2 regions of the Paenibacillus sepulcri genome follow, and region 2 is predicted to be linked to the other one. Evidence: riboswitches for the same ligand, from Rfam matches in the RefSeq annotation. Region 2 holds a riboswitch; the other holds the start of a gene.
What was found. Region 2 has a riboswitch for ZMP and ZTP ahead of rpiB (ribose 5-phosphate isomerase B). Riboswitches for the same ligand answer to the same signal wherever they lie in the genome.
Positions count from the first base shown of each region.

Region 1: another riboswitch for ZMP and ZTP. It lies ahead of ACFOLF_RS20920 (IMP cyclohydrolase); the one in region 2 lies ahead of rpiB (ribose 5-phosphate isomerase B).

Region 1 covers NZ_JBHRUP010000001.1:4,701,731-4,707,603, reverse strand. Annotated here, with positions in the region: gene ltrA (group II intron reverse transcriptase/maturase) at 1-1,018, opposite strand, end outside; gene ACFOLF_RS20930 (DUF3888 domain-containing protein) at 1,666-2,064, opposite strand; one part of gene ACFOLF_RS20925 (IS3 family transposase) at 2,101-2,972, opposite strand; one part of gene ACFOLF_RS20925 (IS3 family transposase) at 2,972-3,221, opposite strand; gene ACFOLF_RS20920 (IMP cyclohydrolase) at 3,285-3,566, opposite strand; ZMP/ZTP riboswitch at 3,617-3,694, opposite strand; gene ACFOLF_RS20915 (dihydrofolate reductase family protein) at 3,991-4,527, opposite strand; gene ACFOLF_RS20910 (IS110 family transposase) at 5,040-5,873, shown strand, end outside.
Region 2 covers NZ_JBHRUP010000001.1:4,356,011-4,361,883, forward strand. Annotated here, with positions in the region: gene ACFOLF_RS19275 (L-threonylcarbamoyladenylate synthase) at 1-734, shown strand, start outside; gene ACFOLF_RS19280 (manganese efflux pump MntP) at 823-1,383, shown strand; gene ACFOLF_RS19285 (low molecular weight protein arginine phosphatase) at 1,413-1,994, shown strand; ZMP/ZTP riboswitch at 2,082-2,164, shown strand; gene rpiB (ribose 5-phosphate isomerase B) at 2,296-2,763, shown strand; gene ACFOLF_RS19295 (TIGR01440 family protein) at 2,871-3,518, shown strand; gene ACFOLF_RS19300 (serine hydroxymethyltransferase) at 3,689-4,936, shown strand; gene ACFOLF_RS19305 (hypothetical protein) at 5,113-5,873, shown strand, end outside.

The sequences.
Region 1 (5,873 bases), 350 kb from region 2:
GCTTCTCTGCTTTTACGCAGAGCCATTGTTGGGTCGTGTAATACACACGTTTCTGTCCCGTTTCCGCTTTTGTCTTCCGGTGGTGCATGCCGAGGAAGTCAAAGCCTTCTTCTCCCGTCCATAGCCCCACAATCCGCGTTTTCTCCGGATGCAAGGTCAGTTCCAATCGCGCCATAATCGTTTGTATAAGCTTAAACGCATGTTGCGCGTCCTTCCTTGTCTTGCATACCACGACGAAATCGTCTGCATACCGCGTCAATTCTCCGACTCCTTTGCCATGTTTCTCCCACAATAGATCGAAGTAGTTCAGGTAGATGTTCGCAAGTAACGGCGATATCACGCCGCCTTGCGGCGTGCCAAGGTCGGTCCGTCTTACTTGCCCTTCCTCCATCACGCCTGCTCCGAGCCATTGCCGGATCAGCTTGAGTATACGTCTGTCGCTGATTCTCATTTCCACCAGCTTCATCCGTTTCTCTTGGTTCATGTTGTCGAAGTAGCCTTGGATGTCCACGTCGACCACCCAATTGCCTTTACGGTTGCATGCTTTGCGGATTCGCTCGAGCGCTTGTTTTGCGCCGCGCTTTGGTCGAAAGCCATACGAGCATTCCTGAAAATCGGCTTCAAAGATCGGTTCGACAATCCGTTTCGTTGCCATTTGTACGACGCGGTCTCTCACCGTCGGAATGCCCAGCGGACGTTTTCGTCCATCTTTCTTCGGAATGTAGTGGCGACGAACGGGCTGGGGACGGTAGCTATTCTTCAACAGTTGTTCTTGGCATTGTGCGACGAATTGATCTTCACCTATCTTTGCAATATCAGCCATGGTCTCACCGTCTACGCCTGCCGCACCCTTATTTGCCCTCACTCTTCGCCACGCTTCCTGAAGGACATCCAGTCGATGAACCTTGTCGTACAGTGCATGAAATTTTCTACGCTTGCTGATCTTGGCAGCATGACCTAGCTTCTCTTGGAGTTGTTGAACTTTTTCCCTAGGTGTCGTTAGCCATTTGGCAATCACTCACTCGTACCTCCTTGAAAAGCTTGAACAAAGCAGGGCGCCTTCCCTCCCGCAGGTTGTGTTGTCCTGCATTCTTCGGTACTATGCACCCCTCGGACTCCCTTCCTGCAGATGGCTCACTTCGTCTTTTTGACTTATAGAGTCTCTCGCTACGAAAAAAAAACTTTCGTGCAGGGGAGGGTCTCCCCAGTTCACTGCATTATCTTTCCTACCATGCCGATCCCATTACACCGGGAGATCCTTCGCTGTTGTTCCAAGTTCTGCACAGCTTCCTTGGCCTTCGTCTACGTTTGCAAGACTCGGCTTCCCCTTTTTCCTCTCGCGAGGCCTTTTTGACGATGCGGCAGGATTCACTTCATGTTACGGCCTGGTATGTTGCTCGCCTTGTCTCCGACAAGTACTTTGTCGATGCGCTTTTACGCACAGATTTCGCCATGCGCAAGCATCCTAGCTACAAGGGTGGCTTGGTCCCTCCCTTGGTTGGACTTTCACCAACTAGATAATGCGTGCTTCTGGGCACGCCAAACGAAAAAGGAGCTGCCACATGGCAAGCTCCTCACTAACGTGCCCGTAACTTTAACGAAGATGAGCTGTGTCTGCATGAAAAGCTCCTCCTTTACTAACGTAGTACCCTTCAGCTCAACTTCTTACTTAATTATGTGTTGCCAGTTAGGTAATAGTTTATAGTCCTCAATATGATTATAATTTATAACTTCAACGTTTCCATTATTATCTATTTGAAATTTAATCATGTCCTTGCCAACGTCAAGATGTGGACCAACATAAGGGATCAGTGTTACGTTCACATCAATATGTGAAGTGAACGTTTTGAATTCAACACGATTACCACCAAGATAAGGAGCAAATGTTGGAGATACTGTAAGCTTGTTTTTGTAGTATTTATTTATTTCTTCTTGAATTTTTGGGGCCAAAACAGTAAGGATCGTCCGTTGACATGGATCGTCAAACTGGAATGCATAGGTTGAATATCCAAATGAAATGAGCGAAATCAGTAAAATTCCGAAAACTAAATTTCTTTTTGTCATGGTTTTATACCTCATGGTTGGATTGTCAACAGTAAATCAGACAACCTTTTTAAGGGCTTCTTGGCGATACTGAATAGGCGTCATATAGCCTAATGTTCCATGAATGCGATGCTTGTTGAACCAATTAACATAATCGTTTAATTCCAGTTCCAAGTGACGAAGGCTCTGGAAGTTCATCTGGTTTACGAACTCTGTTTTCATGATTTTGTAGGTGGCTTCGGCTACAGCATTGTCGTATGGACAGCCTTTCGCACTTAGAGATCGGCCGATTTCAAAGGTACCTAGAAGCTCGTCTATCTTTTGATTTTTAAACTCGCTGCCACGGTCCGTATGAAACCATTGAATATAACGCAAATCGCCCTGGACGCTCGCAAAGGCGCGGGAAATCAGAGCAGCGTCTTTATTCGGACCTGCACTGTGGCCAATGATCTCTCGATTGAACAAGTCGAGCAGCACACAGATGTAATGCCACCTGTTCTGAACCTTCACATAAGTCAGATCACTGACAACGAAGCGCTTTGCTTCCTCCTGCTCGAATTCGCGGCCCAAAACATTCTCTGTTGTTGCTTCATTAGGAGTGGTTTTATGGGGCTTATATTGAGCCACTGTGTAGGTCGAGACTAGCCCTTGCTCTTTCATAATCCTTCCAATTCTACGTCTGGAAACGACGATTCCGCGTTCCTGGAGCTTAACCTTAATCTTTCGTGTACCGTAAGCTTTTCGGTTATTGTGGAATATCTCTACAATCGCTTCGGTTATATCGTCTTCGTTCAATTGTTCTTTCGCGTCGTAGTAATACGTACTTCTTGCAATTTGCAGGACGTCGCACATTGCTGATACCGAGTATTTATCACGGTTATTCCGGATGATAGCTACTTTCGTCCCATGATCAGCGCTGCTTGCTTTAAAATATCCACTTCCATTTTCAGACGCTGGTTCTCTTTTCGTAAAGCGATCAATTCGTTCTCGTCTGACGAGCGATTGTCCTTCTCCTTGAAGGAACCGCTTGTCTCATCTTGTTTGATCCAGCGGTCTAAAGCAGAGGCTGTGAGGTCATATTCCTCCACAATCGCCGCTCTGGACTTCCCATTTTTATAGAGCTCCACCAGTTGTTTTTTGAATGCTGGAGTAAAGGTACGTCGTTCTTGTTTTGGCATTGTAGAGATCCGCTCCTTCATAATGATAGGTTCATTCTACAAGCCCTTATTTTTTCTGTCCAACTAAGTGTAGACGATCCAATCACCATTCGAGACAATGTGCACGTTCTCCCAATGTCGAATAGGATAATAAATAATAAGTGATGGATCTTCCATTTGGGCGGGATCAAATGCTTTGTTCTTTACGCTCCATCCATCTATTTCAAAACCGCGGTTTCGGCTGTTTACGCTTCTCCCCATAATCCAATACACCTGTACATAATGCGACCTGGAAGGAGTCATTCCTACGATAAGCGTTCTTCCGGGATAAGGCTTATCAAACAAATCGTGTTGAACTGTTTTCACTGCCCTTGCTCCTCTCGAGTAAACATAAAGAGGTAAGGGGAAATTCCCCTTACCTCTGCCCAGGCGTACGACTCCAACTTATATGCTTCCTCATGGGTCCCCATGCTTCGCCAGTCACATATAAGTTCTAAATTACTTCCTATATTAGCAATTACTGCTATTAAAATCAATTATGATAATGGCTTAACCAACACCAACGGCTACCAAGTCTACTGCCAGTTATGAGCGAGGGGCTGTCACATGACAGCCCTTTTGGTGTTCAACTATCGTACCCAGTTAGGTCAATCGTCAATTCCATAAATAACTATGTCATTTCGCATAACTGAACAAATTTTAAAGAATAAGGGATCCTCTGACTGCCGCTACAGCCGGAGAATCCCTATTAAAGTAACGTGCCCTTTAGGCCGCTGGGTCAAACGCACAACTAAGCTGGAACGTAGGTCAACCTGATCACCTTCTCGCCAATTCGATCGCTTGCCACAAGGCGCAGCTGCGGCCTCGGACCGGCGAAGAACGGCTTGCCGTGACCCAGCACGACTGGATGGAGATAGAGTCGATACTCATCAACGAGACCGAGCTCCGTTAGACTGTGGGCCAACTCCGGCCCGGCAACTTCAATCTCCCCTTCATGCTGAGCCTTCAGCCCACGTATGGCCGCTGCGAGGTCGCCCTCGATCAGAGAAGCGTTCGGACCGACGGACTTTAACGTCCTCGACACCACCCACTTCGGTTTGCTTTGCCACGCCGCTGCGTATTCCCGTTCCGGCGCATCCCATTCAAAATGGTCTCCGTCCCAATACCGCATGGTCTCGTACATGCGGCGCCCGTACAGGCTGCCCGCCAGGCCGCGCACGTCGTCGATGAAATGACGGAATAGCACGGGGTCGGGCTGAAATGCCGTGTGGTCGTGGTCGACGAATCCGTCCAGAGACTGGTTCAATGCGAAAACGATCTTTGCCATGCGACTGACTCTCCTCCCTGGTTTTCTCGCACATTCATCATCAAGATTACACGTTCCATATGCAGCCTCCTCTATGTCTACATTTTATCATCCAACAGCATGTCCGGTTTCTCATGGATTGCTAATGTGCACAGTTCTGGCCTGACCGAATACAAATTTAATTTAACGAAGGATGGTAAATTAAACAATTCTGCCCGTTTGCGTAATGAAAAATGGAGCAGCTGCCACTGGCAGACTGCTCCAAAATGCGTTGAACTATCGTACCCGTCGTATTATGAGATCAGCCAGTTTTTACTGGTTGACCACTTTGCTTTACTCGGTGTATGTATCGGTAGCCGGGGCAGAACGATCGTATCCGTGGGAGGAAATCCCGTCGCTAAAACTGTTCGCCCCCTACTTGTGGAAACCATGTTTAGGCTGGTTGAGACTTGGATCTCGCATAACAAGCGATGCTGTGGAACTGCAAGCCGTATAGGGGTTACCGGCCATTCCACTTCTGAAAGGAGAATATCATGAATCCAGTAATTGGCCTGGATATTTCAAAAGGGCAAAGTGAAGGACAAGCATTTTTAAGTAAAGGGCAACCCTATGGCAGGAGCTTTCGGTTCCTCCATACGCTTGAAGGGTTTAAAGATTTGCTGGGCACCATCCAAGATGTCCGTAATAAAACGGGCTCTACCCCTGTTTTCATATTGGAATCAACGGGGCATTATCATCAAGCTGTCGTACAGTTTCTCGAGTCAAACGAGTTCTTGTACCTTGTGATCAATCCGCTTATTTCTCATCAAGCGAAGAAATCCAGTCTTCGCAAGGTGAAAACTGATGCTGTGGATGCCTACCAACTGTGCGAGCTTTATTACAAAGAGGAGTTTGAAACCCAAAAACAAAGAGGTATTGGGCTGCTCAACCTTCGTCACCTGACACGTCAGCACGAATCCATTACCCATATGTATGTTCAGGCTAAGCTTCACTTTCAGGCCGTATTAGACCAAGTCTTCCCCGATTATAGAGGGATTTTCGGGGACTTGTACTCCACTGTTTCCTTATCTGTCCTAAGGGAGTTTCCAACATCCAAAATGATTCTTGGGGCCGGATTAACGAAACTCACGGACAGAATCGCGTGTCTTTGCCCTAGACGCTCCGAGAACTGGGCTAGCGAAAAGGCCAAGACCATTCTAAAAGCAGCGGTGAATAACCCTTTCCAGGAGACAGCCTACAGCAGCCATCTCGTTAGCATTGGGTTATACATCAACCTCCTCCTTCAATACCAAGAGCATCTGTCCCACCTTGAAAAGAAGATCGATGCTCTCGCTAAAGAAGTTGAGGAATTTAGAATTATCCAGTCA
Region 2 (5,873 bases):
CGCATCCCGTGGCACTGGCGTTGATCACGGCTGCCGGGTGTCCGGTTGCGGCGCCCAGCGCCAACAGCTCGGGCCGCCCCAGTCCAACAGAAGCGGCGCATGTTCTGGATGATCTGAACGGACGGATTGATGCCGTTATTGACGGAGGTTCGGCCGGCGTGGGACTGGAGTCGACGGTTGTTGAGGTTGAAGCAGGCGGTATTGTACGGATTCTGCGACCAGGCGGGATAACAGCTGAAGCGCTGCGCGCAGCGGGGGCGCAGGTCGAATATGATATAGCTGCCGCCCCTCATGATAATGGACAGGAACGCACCCCGGGTTCCGTTGAATTGGGAGCGCATGAACACCCGGCAGCCGGCATCGCTCCGAGATCCCCAGGAATGAAGTATGCCCATTATGCGCCCAGGGGAGTCATGCAGCTGGTTCAGGGCGGCATCGACGAAGTTGCCGCTTATATCGGCAAGCAGAGCCGGAATGCCCGGGCGGAAGGTGAACGTACGGGTGTGCTCGCGTTCCATGAGCATGCCGACCGCTTCGATGCCGATCATGTATTGGTCATCGGCAGCCTCGGCAATCTGGAGCGGGCGGCTCAGGGCTTATATGCCGCCCTGCGTTCATTTGATGATCTCGGCGTGAGCCGAATTTGGGCGGAGACCTGTCCGGAGGCCGGCATCGGGCATGCCTTGATGAACCGGCTTGCCAAAGCGGCAGCCCAGCAGATCATCCGCGTATAACGCCCTTCCCGGGCTGCCGCTTTTACAGGTCATGTTTAACTCCTTGTCCGCATATGCTGGAAAAGAATGCGGACAAGGGGGAAAAAGAATGGTCGAAGCGGGTATGCATGCCGGACAACTGCTGACGCTTTTACTTATGGCGATAGCTCTTGGGATGGACGCTTTTTCACTCGGGGTCGGTATAGGAATGAAGGGTATTCGGCTTGTTGACATTCTTAAATTAAGTGCGGTTATCGCGCTGTTTCATATAATAATGCCTCTTATGGGCATGCTTACCGGTAAATACGTCAGCTCCCTGCTCGGCGATGTGGCTTCATCCGCCGCCGGTGTGCTGCTGCTGCTCTTGGGCGGCCACATGATTTATAGCTCCCTGCGGGGTGAGTCCGTGGAATCTCTTGATCACAGCACGGTTTGGGGAATGCTGCTGTTTGCGCTCAGCGTGAGCATTGATTCATTTTCCGTAGGCATTTCACTGGGCATGTTTGCGGCGGATGTGCTGGTCACGGTGCTTCTGTTCGGCTTCTTCGGCGGAATCATGTCCACGGTTGGACTGCTCATCGGACGGCGGGTCAGTTCAAGCATGGGCGAGTACGGGGAAGCGCTGGGCGGTGTTATTTTGTTCACGTTCGGGCTGCTTGTTTTATTTTGAATAAATTGAGGAAAAGGAGTGTGAGTGCTATGAAACGGATTTTGTTCGTTTGCACCGGCAATACATGCCGTTCCCCGATGGCGGAGGCCATTCTTAAGGAGCTTGCGAGAAAGCAGGGCAGGCAGCTGGAGGTACGCTCGGCAGGTGTGTCCACGGTGGATGGACTTCCTGTTTCTTCGAATGCTGTGGGCGTGCTGCGTCAAAGGGAGGTTTCATGTACTGGCGGCTCCAAAGCGCTTGATGGCGGTTCAGTCGTTTGGGCGGATCTGATTTTGACGATGACGACAAGCCATAAACGCAATTTGCTGCAGCGCTTCCCGCAAGCCGTGGATAAAACTTACACGCTCAAGGAATTCGTCGGCTGCGACGAGAAGGTGTTGGCCGATATTTCGGAGCTGGAGGGGCTTTACACGGAATGGCAGATGAAGCAGGCGCTTGGCCAACAGATGACCAGTGCCGAGCGCGATCGCTTGCTTGAGCTTGAGAAGCGGATTCCCGATTTTGACATAGCCGATCCCTTTGGCGGGTCGATGGAGATGTATAAGCGCAGCGCCGACGAGATCGAGGATGCATTGAGGAAGCTGCTGGATAAGCTTGGCCCTTCCCAATAAGATCGTTTACAAAATATCCGCATCAGCCCCTGACGTTCGATGATTGATTTTCAACAGGCAATACGTTATGATAAAAACAACTAAGACGGTTTCTGATGTAACTGGCGACTAAAGTGGATCAAACCACGGTGGAGCATCAGATCATACGGCCGGTCGCCTGGGCAAAGAGCAGCGTGCGAAAGCATGTCATGCTCTTTTTTCGTCTTCCAGGCGATTTCAGCATGATTTCAGGTATACTAGTAACATGATTCATCGACATTTTTCGCCATCCAAGGCGGTCAAACCGGGAGGATTATATGTTATGAAAATCGCCATCGGCGCCGATCACGGCGGTTACCGCCTCAAGGAGGAGCTCGCTTCCTTCATCCGGTCGCTCGGTCATGAAATCGAAGATGTCGGCTGCGATTGCGAGCAATCCGTGGACTACCCTGATTATGCGCTTCCTGTCTGCGAAAGAGTAAAAAGCGGGAAGGCGGAACGCGGAATTCTTGTCTGCGGCACCGGAATCGGCATGTCAATTGCGGCCAATAAAACGGCCGGCATCCGGTGCGCACTTGTGCACGATACCTTCTCGGCCAAGGCAACCCGTGAGCATAATGATACGAATGTGCTGGCGATGGGAGAACGCGTCATCGGACCAGGGCTTGCCCAGGAGATCGTCCGAATCTGGCTGGAAACCCCGTTCTCAGAGGAGCAGCGTCATGTTGGCAGGATCGGCAAGGTCATGAAGCTTGAAGAAAATGCGTCTTCTCCCTCAACCGTTATTTGAATCCGTTTTTGCCATCCGGCGCAAGCTGCCGTTCCGGCGATTGTTTTCAGAGGGAAGCACCATACTTAGCAGCAAGCGGAAGATCCGAATCGAAGGAGTGTCAGGTGATGAACCGGGAACTGAAGCTGGATACGATTGCAGGTGATGTTGAAGCTGTTGTCCGTGAGCTGGCGCATGCCGCTCAGCTTCGAAGCGGACAGCTTCTGGTAATTGGCGCAAGCACAAGCGAAATCATCGGTCAGCGGATTGGCACATCAGGCACACTGGAGACAGCCAAAGCGGTTTACGAAGGCGTTGAGGCGGCCCGCCGTGACATCGGCTTTCACCCCGTCTATCAGTGCTGCGAGCATTTGAACCGGGCGCTTGTGATGGAGAGGGATATCGCAGAGCGGTATGGCCTGGAGATTGTAGGAGCCATTCCCGTGCCGAAAGCCGGCGGTTCGATGGCTTCCTACGCCTACCGGCAGCTGTCCGATCCCTGTCTGACGGAGTCGGTGCAGGCGCATGCCGGACTGGATATTGGCGATACGTTCATCGGCATGCATCTGCGGCGTGTTGCTGTTCCCGTCAGGCCGACAATCCGTTCCATTGGAGAAGCGCATCTGACAATGGCTTATACGCGTCCAAAGCTGATCGGCGGCATTCGCGCTGTATATACGGAGGAAGAGGCCGGCATTCCGGGCAGTTCAGCTGCTGAAGCCTTTACGGATACATCCCCAGGTGGCCCGGAGTCTCCGGGCGGCACATGCGACTAGAGAAGTTGATTCGGCGTTTGACCACATACCGCGTTAATTAACAACCGCCAATAAACATGTTTTGCGAATTGTTTCTGACCCATGGCTGCTCAATAAGCTGCAAAGGCCAGTCAGCGCAATGCAAGGGACTGTTATAGAAGGCGTTACATTTAAGGAGGATAAACAAAACAATGGAACATTTACGCAAACAAGACCCTGAATTGGTAAAAGCGCTCGGACTTGAACTGCAGCGTCAGCGCGACAACATTGAGCTTATCGCATCCGAGAACATTGTCTCCGAAGCTGTGCTGGAAGCCATGGGAACCGTATTGACGAACAAATACGCCGAAGGCTACCCGGGCAAACGCTACTACGGCGGCTGCGAGCATGTGGATATCGCCGAGAACATTGCCCGCGACCGTGCCAAGGAGCTTTTCGGCGCAGAGCATGTCAACGTACAGCCTCATTCCGGCGCCCAGGCGAATATGGCGGTTTATCTTGCAGCACTGAATGCGGGCGATACCGTGCTTGGCATGAATCTGGCGCATGGCGGGCATTTGACGCACGGCAGCCCGGTTAACGCATCCGGTATTTTGTATAATTTCGTCTCTTACGGCGTCAATGAGAATACATTCACCATCGATTATGAAGAAGTCCGGAAGCTTGCGTTCAAGCACCGTCCGAAGATGATCGTAGCAGGCGCCTCGGCTTACCCGCGTATCATTGACTTTGAAGCACTGGGCAAAATCGCAAATGATGTCGGTGCACTGCTGTTCGTCGATATGGCGCATATTGCCGGTCTGGTTGCAGCCGGTCTGCATCCAAGCCCGGTGCCGCACGCCCATTTCGTTACCACCACGACGCATAAAACGCTTCGCGGACCCCGCGGCGGCTTGATTATGTGCCGTCAGCCATGGGCGCAAGCGATCGATAAAGCCGTATTCCCTGGTTCCCAGGGCGGACCTTTGATGCATATTATTGCTGCCAAAGCGGTTGCTTTCGGCGAAGCGCTGGATCCATCATTCAAAGTCTACGGCAAAAACGTCGTCGATAACGCCAAGGCGCTGTCAGAATCGTTGATGGCCCAAGGCATTAATATCGTATCCGGCGGAACAGACAATCACCTGATGCTGATTGATCTGCGCAGTCTGAACATTACCGGCAAGGATGCGGAGCATGTACTGGATTCCGTGCAAATCACAGTCAACAAAAACGCCATTCCATTCGATCCGACCAGCCCGTTCATTACAAGCGGCGTGCGTATCGGTACTCCTGCGGCAACTTCACGGGGAATGGGCGTCGAAGCGATGAAGACCATTGCAGAAATTATCGCCATGACCTTGAAAAACCCGAAAGATGAAGCGGTGCTTGCCAAAGCGCGCGGCATGGTCAGCGACCTGACCTCCCAATACCCGCTTTATCCCGGTTTGAAATATTAAAAAAGCTTCATAACAAAGAAAGCGAAGAGGCTGCTGCGCAAGTCCACGAGGACAGCGCAGCAGCCTTTTTTTACAACACCGGCCTGATACAGCCCTAATGTTTACCAAAAACGGCAGAAAGACATGGTTTATTCATGCTATGATGGAACTAATCCTACGAAAAGCGGGTGATAGCTATGGGTGGTTTCCTTATCATTGTTCTCGCTGTCATTATTATCTTTTTTATCGTATCGCGATTGAACAATCAGAAATCACAGAGCAGGGGATCGCGCAGGGCGGCTTCAGCCAAGCGCAAGCCGCCGGAGGCTCTCGGCGTACCTTCAGGACATCCCGCACGACCGGCGGCAGAGCGTCTTGAAGCTGTGCTGACCGCCGATATGGAAGCCAGGGTGAAGGACCGCGTCTTGAGAAACAGGCCTTCTATGCGTGACGGCGAGTGGCAGTGGCTGTGGTTTGAATTGAAACGTTATTTCCTGATGTGCGCCATTATGCGGGGCGTACCGATGTATAGTGAGAAGGTCGATGAGGTTTGGCATGAAATGCTGATGTTTACCCGGGAGTATGAACAGTTCTGCATCCAGCTGAGCGGCGGATTTATTCATCATGCGCCGCATGGGGACGGAGCAGGGCCGGAGCAGGGCGAACGGGCTTGGTTTGATTGGATTTACGGGGAGCTGTTTGTGCAGACGCCTGTGAGCAGCCAGCTTTGGGGAACCTTCTACCGGACACCGCTTTCACCGCAGCGGATGGAAGCGCTGGAGCAGCTAAGCGTGGATGAGCTCCGCGGACATTATTTTAATGTCAAGGCTGCAGAGAAGTTTCCGGATTTAAGTGCCGCAGTTGACTATTTGATTCAAAGGGGCCAGGAGCTTGCAGCAGATGCACGGAGCGGCACCGGCAATCCATACGATAGATACGAAACGGGCCGGGGCGCCCA